DNA from 2 places in the Anaerostipes sp. CAG:276 genome. Region 1 is predicted to be linked to the other one. Evidence: riboswitches for the same ligand, from Rfam matches in the RefSeq annotation. Region 1 holds a riboswitch; the other holds the start of a gene.
The links. Region 1 has a riboswitch for ZMP and ZTP ahead of QVP35_RS14385 (IMP cyclohydrolase). Riboswitches for the same ligand answer to the same signal wherever they lie in the genome.

Region 1 (3,422 bases):
TGCAGACACAGTAGAGAAGGCGAAAAGTGAGGCAGATCATGTTATTCGTCTGATTAAGGATAAAAAATTATCATATCCTGTTTATTACGACTTGGAAGATGATTCTTTATTAAAGCTTTCAAATTCCAAATTGGCACAGATTACAGAGGCATTTGCCGGAAGATTAAAGGCAAACGGTTATAGCAAAGTAGGAATATATGCAAATAAAAATTGGTTTGAGAAGAAACTGACGAATAAGACATTTCAAAAATATCCAAAATGGGTTGCACAATATAGCAATCTGTGTACTTATTCCGGAAACTATGTTATGTGGCAGTGTACTAACAAAGGAACGGTCAATGGCATCAGAGGAAATGTGGATATAAACTTCCTGATCAGCAGCATTCCTGCAAAAAATATCAAACTGAATAAAAAGTCCCTGTCGCTGAAGAAAGGTTCCTACTATACACTGAAAAGTTACATAGAACCTAAGAACTCCTATCCTTCAGTTAAGTGGTCCAGCTCCAGTTCGTCTGTGGCATCGGTCAGTTCGTCAGGCAAAGTAACGGCGAAAAAGGTAGGGACAGCGGTTATCACCGGAAGAACAGGAAATGGAAAAAAGGCTTCCTGCAAAATTACGGTGATCCCAAAGACGAATAAAATAAAGAAGCTGAAGAAGAGCGGATCAAAGGGGATTAAAATAAGCTGGTCAAAAATTTCCGGCGTGTCTAAATATCAGATTTACATGTCCAGGAAAAAGTCTTCCGGTTTTAAAAGGATAGCAACTGTATCTGCAAAAAAAGCATCTTACACAAAAGGCAAGTTAAAAAAGAAAAAAAGGTACTATTTTAAAGTCAGATCGTATCAGACTGTAAAGAAAAAGAAAATTTACAGTAAATTTTCTAAAGTAAAATCTCTTAAGCGGTGATCTAAAGATATTCCTCTTGTAAAAGTGGCTTCTTTAGTGTAGATTAGCCTTACAGTCATTAAACATCAGGAGGATAAAGATATGATTATTGCATTGATCGCACATGACAAGAAAAAAGACGAGATGGTGGAATTTGCAAAGAAGCATAAAGAAACATTAGCAAAATATGACTTGGTCGCAACCGGTACAACCGGAAAACGGGTAGAGGAAGCCACAGGACTTCCGGTGAAGAAATATTTGTCAGGACCGTATGGAGGAGACCAGCAGCTGGGAGGCAGAATTGCAGAGGGAAAGATCGGACTGGTTGTTTTTTTCCGGGACCCACTGACTGCACAGCCCCATGAGCCGGACGTGTCTGCACTGCTTCGTGTCTGTGATGTGCACAAGGTACCGGCAGTCACCAACACTGCGGCGGCAGAACTGATGATTCAAATGTTTTAAACTGTCAGGACTGAGTATTTTGACTTGAAAAATGACAGATCATAGTGTATATTTATTTTGAAAGCTGTGCGACTGGCGGATAGTGGAGAAACCACGGGGAGCACGGCAGCAGAAATGCCGGCCGCCTGGGCAACTTTTATTTAGTGTGCCCAGGCGGCTTATTTTTACATAAAAAAGGTCTGCGAACCTTTCGTATGGAATGAAAATCTCTCTGCGAAGCTGCACACAGATACAAAAGGAGGATACAGGACAATGAAGATGTTGTCATTAGAAAACGAGTTAAAAGGGAATTCATACCCTGGAAGAGGAATTGTGATCGGGAAGTCACCAAACGGGGCCTATGCAGTGACTGCATATTTTATCATGGGAAGAAGCGAAAACAGCAGAAACCGTGTGTTTATTGAGGACGGAAAAGGTATCCGGACACAGGCTTTTGATCCGTCAAAGCTGAGTGATCCGAGCCTTATCATCTATGCTCCGGTCAAGGTATTAGGAAATAAAACAATCGTGACCAACGGAGACCAGACGGATACGATCTACGAGCTCATGGATAAACAGCAGACATTTGAACAGGCATTGAGGACGAGAGAGTTTGAGCCGGATGCACCGAATTATACTCCGCGTATTTCAGGCATTATGCATGTGGAAAACGGAACCTACAACTATGCAATGTCTATTTTAAAGAGCAATAACGGTAATCCGGATGCATGTAACCGGTATACATTTGCCTATGAGAATCCGGTAAGCGGGGAGGGACATTTCATTCATACCTATATGCAGGACGGAGATCCGCTTCCGAGTTTTGAGGGAGAGCCTAAATTAATCGGTTTAGACGATGATATTAATGCGTTTACAAGCCGTGTGTGGGAAAGCCTGAATGAAGACAACAAAGTATCTCTGTTTGTGCGCTACATTGATATCAAAACAGGAGAATATGAAACAAGGATCGTGAACAAGAATCGATAGGAGGAGACCATGAAGGAATTAGAATTAAAATACGGATGCAATCCGAATCAGAAGCCGTCAAGAATTTACATGGAAGACGGTGAACTGCCGATCAAAGTGTTAAGCGGCAAACCGGGATATATTAATTTTCTCGATGCATTAAACGGATGGCAGCTGGTGAAGGAACTAAAAAAAGCGACCGGGCTTCCGGCGGCAGCTTCCTTTAAGCACGTCTCTCCTGCAGGCGCTGCGGTAGGGCTTCCGATGACTGATGTGGAAAAGAAGATTTACTGGGTAGATGACATGGATATGGAATTTACTCCTCTTGCCAATGCATATGCCAGGGCGAGGGGGGCTGACCGTATGTCTTCCTTCGGAGATTTCATTTCACTTTCCGATGTGTGTGATGCGGCAACAGCCAAAATTATAAAAAGAGAGGTGTCTGACGGGGTTATCGCACCGGGATATGACGCAGACGCTCTTGAAATTTTAAAAGAAAAGAAAAAAGGAAACTATAACGTGATCGAGATTGATCCGGATTATGTGCCGGCTCCGGTGGAGCGCAAGGAAGTGTTCGGTGTTACTTTTGAGCAGGGCAGAAATGAACTGAACATTGACAAGGATTTCTTTAACGATATCGTGACAGAGAATAAAGAACTGCCTGACTTTGCTAAAATTGACTTGGCGATTGCAATGATCACATTAAAGTATACCCAGTCTAATTCCGTATGCTACGCAAAGGGCGGACAGGCCATCGGCATCGGTGCGGGACAGCAGTCCAGAATCCACTGTACCCGTCTGGCAGGACAGAAAGCGGACAACTGGTATCTGCGCCAGGCTCCGAAAGTCATGGGACTTGAGTTCGTGGACGGTATCCGACGTGCGGACCGTGACAATGCCATTGACTTGTATATCGGAGACGACTATATGGATGTTTTAGCCGACGGGGCTTGGGAAAATATCTTTAAAGTAAAACCGGAAGTGTTTACGAGAGAAGAAAAGCGTGAATGGCTGGATCAGATGACGGGTGTGGCATTGGGATCAGATGCGTTTTTCCCGTTTGGCGATAATATCGAAAGGGCACACAAAAGCGGCGTTTCTTATGTGGCTGAGCCGGGAGGCTCCATCA
Region 2 (3,422 bases), on a different contig from region 1:
GCAACGTGGCGGACAAGCTTCTTCCTTCCTGCAAGGTGAAGCGGCCGTCCACCCATGAGATCCTTGGCATGTTCAAGGCAGCGGGGCTCACAAAGTTTCGTGTACATAAGCTGAAAAAACTGCTGATGATCTCTGCTAAGAAACCTTTGCCTGAGGATTAAAAAGTCCAAACATACTGTAAGACACGCTTTAGCGGCGTGTCTTTATTTTTTTCTACATGAGCATTGCCTGGAAGATCAGGATCATAGTAATGCCAAGTGAAATCAGCAGGACTGAACGGTAAAAGTCCTTCATTTCTTTTAGTTTGTCTTTTCTTATTTTTCTCTTCATTCGTAGGTTCTCCTTACATCTGCATTTAATCATTAGACGTTTTGGACAGCATAAAAGTTGTGTCTGTTCCACCATTTGTTTATAGTTCCCGGATGATGCACAATTTATGTCTTTTGCTTTGTTCAAAGAAAAATGAAAGAGGGAATTTCACAGAATTATCCTGTAAAATTCCCTCTTTATTGATATGTAATCGTCTGCAGTTACCGGAGGAGCAGCAGGAAGACCAAAATCATCAGAATCCCTGCTGTTATGAGCAGCAGAGACCTATAAAAATAATTGATCTCCCAGACCGTATGCCTCTTTGAAATCTTTTTCATCCATACCATCTCCTTCACTTTCTGCCCGTCTCAGCCGTGTTGGAAATAAATTGTATTGTTATAAATTTTTAAAACTTTTGTAACTTTATTATACCTTCTTTTGCAACAAATTTCAACGAATAAATTAGTTAATTTTTATGTCTGATTTTTAGTAAATATTACCTGATTACTCCAGCCATTTCAAAAACCAGGGCAGCTTCTCTTTCTTCTTTTCCAGCTTCTCCACTCCTTTTTTTCCTACCTGCTGCTCCAGTTTTTTTCTGGTCTTTTTGTCTTTTGCCGCTTCGCTTTCTTTCGTAATGCAAAGGTCCGGAAACATGACACACCACCAGTTATGTCCACTGGCATTTCCGAGATCGATTCTCAGCGCATCGTAGGTTCCCTCGGGAAACACATAGCTGCCATAGTCCTTTTCGGGAAACTTCTCTCTGGTCAGATAGACTTTGACCGGTAGATCCTTTCCCCTCTTTTGCAGCGTGGACTTTGCCACTTTGGCAATCTCCTTTTTCCGGCTGTTAAGAATTCTCTTTGCATCTTCTTTTGTGTTGGCCTGTTCCATATACGGTTTCAGATATGCCACTACCTGGTCCCTGACCAGGAGTTTTTCTGCCTGGTCTTTCCTGCTGTCACTGTTTGCCCGTATGTGGAACCGCACGACTCCCTGTTTTATTTTCTGATCCGCTCTGCCGTCTTTCTCTTTTGTCCATACCACAGAAAAGATTACCGCGGCGGCAAGGAAAAACATCCAGATGATTGATTTTTTCTTCATACTATGAACATGCCCGGATTTTCTGAATTTTAAACATGAAAACTTTTATCACATACCCGGTAGACAAGCAGGAAACCTCACGTTACGATGAAACCGGCTAAAAATTTCACAAACAATATTTCAATTACGGGGTTGACATTGCGGTGCCATGTATAGTATTTTAAAGTCATAAGTCATATGACTGACGGACAAGTGGAGTTTACCACAGGAAGTATGACAACGAATTTTTAGCCGACCGTCTGGGCACCCTGCCTGGACGTGCGGCTTTTTTTATTCCATTAGGAAAGTCTACGGCTTTCCACGAGCCGCTGATACTCGTATCCCAGGCAGCCAATCAACATTTTTACAGGAGGTTCCTATGATTGTTGGACACATCCATTCCATGGAATCCATGGGATTAGTCGACGGCCCGGGCATCCGCAGCGTAGTTTTTTTCCAGGGCTGTGCCCTTCGGTGTAAATTCTGCCATAACCCTGACACCTGGGAGTTTCAGGGCGGCGAAGAGATGACTCCGGAGGCGCTGGTGAAAAGGATTTCCCGCTTCAAGCCCTACTTTAAACAGAACGGCGGAGTGACCTTTTCGGGCGGAGAGCCCCTGATGCAGCCAGAGTTTTTGCTTAAGACTCTGAAACTCTGTAAACAGGAAGGCATCCATACGTGCATTGATACCGCAGGCTTTGGTCAGGGAGATTACGATGAAATTCTTTCATACACAGATCTGGTACTTTTAGATCTCAAGGAAATAACCGGGCCGGCTTACGAGTCTATGACAGGAAGGCCAATGGAGCGGTTCATCGAATTTCTAAAGGCATTGGAACGAAACGGCACGAAACTATGGATACGCCATGTCGTAGTTCCGGGACTTACAGACAGCAAAGAGCACATGCAGGAACTAAAAGAATACATAGACCGCATACCGAACGTAGAAAAGGTAGAGCTTCTCCCCTATCATCTGCTCGGCACCAACAAATATGAGGTAATGAATCTTTCTTACCCGCTCAAAGGAGTTCCGGCAATGGACAAGGAACGCACCAAACAACTTCAGAAAACCTATTTTGATCAATATGGAGGAAAACAATGTTAAAAGAATGGAACGGCTTTAAAGAAGGAAAATGGACAAAGGAAACCAACGTAAGAGACTTTATCCAGAAGAATTATACATTATATGAAGGAGATGACTCTTTCCTGGCAGGTGTTTCAGAAAAAACAGAAAAAGTGTGGAACAAATGCGAAGAACTGCTTTCTGAAGAGACAAAAAAAGGTGGTGTTTTGGATGTAGAGACCAATATTATTTCCGGCATCACTAACTTTGCACCCGGATATATCGACAAAGAAAATGAAATCATTGTAGGTCTTCAGACAGATGCTCCTTTAAAGCGCATCGTAAACTTATACGGCGGCAAGAGAATGGCCCATTCTTCTCTGGAACAGTACGGATACAAACTGAATCCGGAAATAGACCGTCACTTCAATGAATACCGCAAGACACACAACGAAGGTGTCTTTGATGCCTATCCGCAGCGCACAAGGCTTGCAAGGACAGCCGGTCTTCTGACAGGGCTTCCGGATGCCTATGGACGAGGACGTGTGATCGGTGACTACCGCCGTGCTGCCCTCTACGGCATCGATTATCTCGTGGAAGAAAAGAAACGCGATCTGGATGCCTTAGACGGACCGATGAGCGAAGAGCGCATCCGTGCAAGAGAGGAAGTCTCCGAGCAGATCCGTGCTTTAGGAGCAATCAAAGAAATGGCTGCTTCCTACGGAGTGGACATCTCTAAACCTGCATCCAATGCCAAAGAGGCGGTCCAGGCGGTCTATATGGCTTATCTTGCCGGTGTAAAAGAAAACAACGGTGCGGCTACATCCCTTGGACGTACTTCCACTTTCCTTGATATTTATATTCAGCGTGACCTGGAAAACGGCGTGCTGACAGAGAAAGATGCCCAGGAACTGATCGACCAGTTTATCATCAAGCTTCGCCTTGTAAGACATTTAAGGACACC

Region 2: it holds a riboswitch for ZMP and ZTP, as region 1 does, so the genes downstream of both, pflA (pyruvate formate-lyase-activating protein) here and QVP35_RS14385 (IMP cyclohydrolase) in region 1, are expected to answer to the same signal.

Annotation. Positions count from the first base shown of each region.
Region 1 is NZ_FR889205.1:85,875-89,296, reverse strand. It holds gene QVP35_RS14395 (GH25 family lysozyme) at 1-907, shown strand, start outside; gene mgsA (methylglyoxal synthase) at 989-1,348, shown strand; ZMP/ZTP riboswitch at 1,407-1,486, shown strand; gene QVP35_RS14385 (IMP cyclohydrolase) at 1,601-2,314, shown strand; gene QVP35_RS14380 (phosphoribosylaminoimidazolecarboxamide formyltransferase) at 2,324-3,422, shown strand, end outside.
Region 2 is NZ_FR889179.1:80,450-83,871, forward strand. It holds gene QVP35_RS04375 (class I SAM-dependent methyltransferase) at 1-161, shown strand, start outside; gene spoIIR (stage II sporulation protein R) at 814-1,416, opposite strand; ZMP/ZTP riboswitch at 1,584-1,668, shown strand; gene pflA (pyruvate formate-lyase-activating protein) at 1,775-2,500, shown strand; gene pflB (formate C-acetyltransferase) at 2,494-3,422, shown strand, end outside.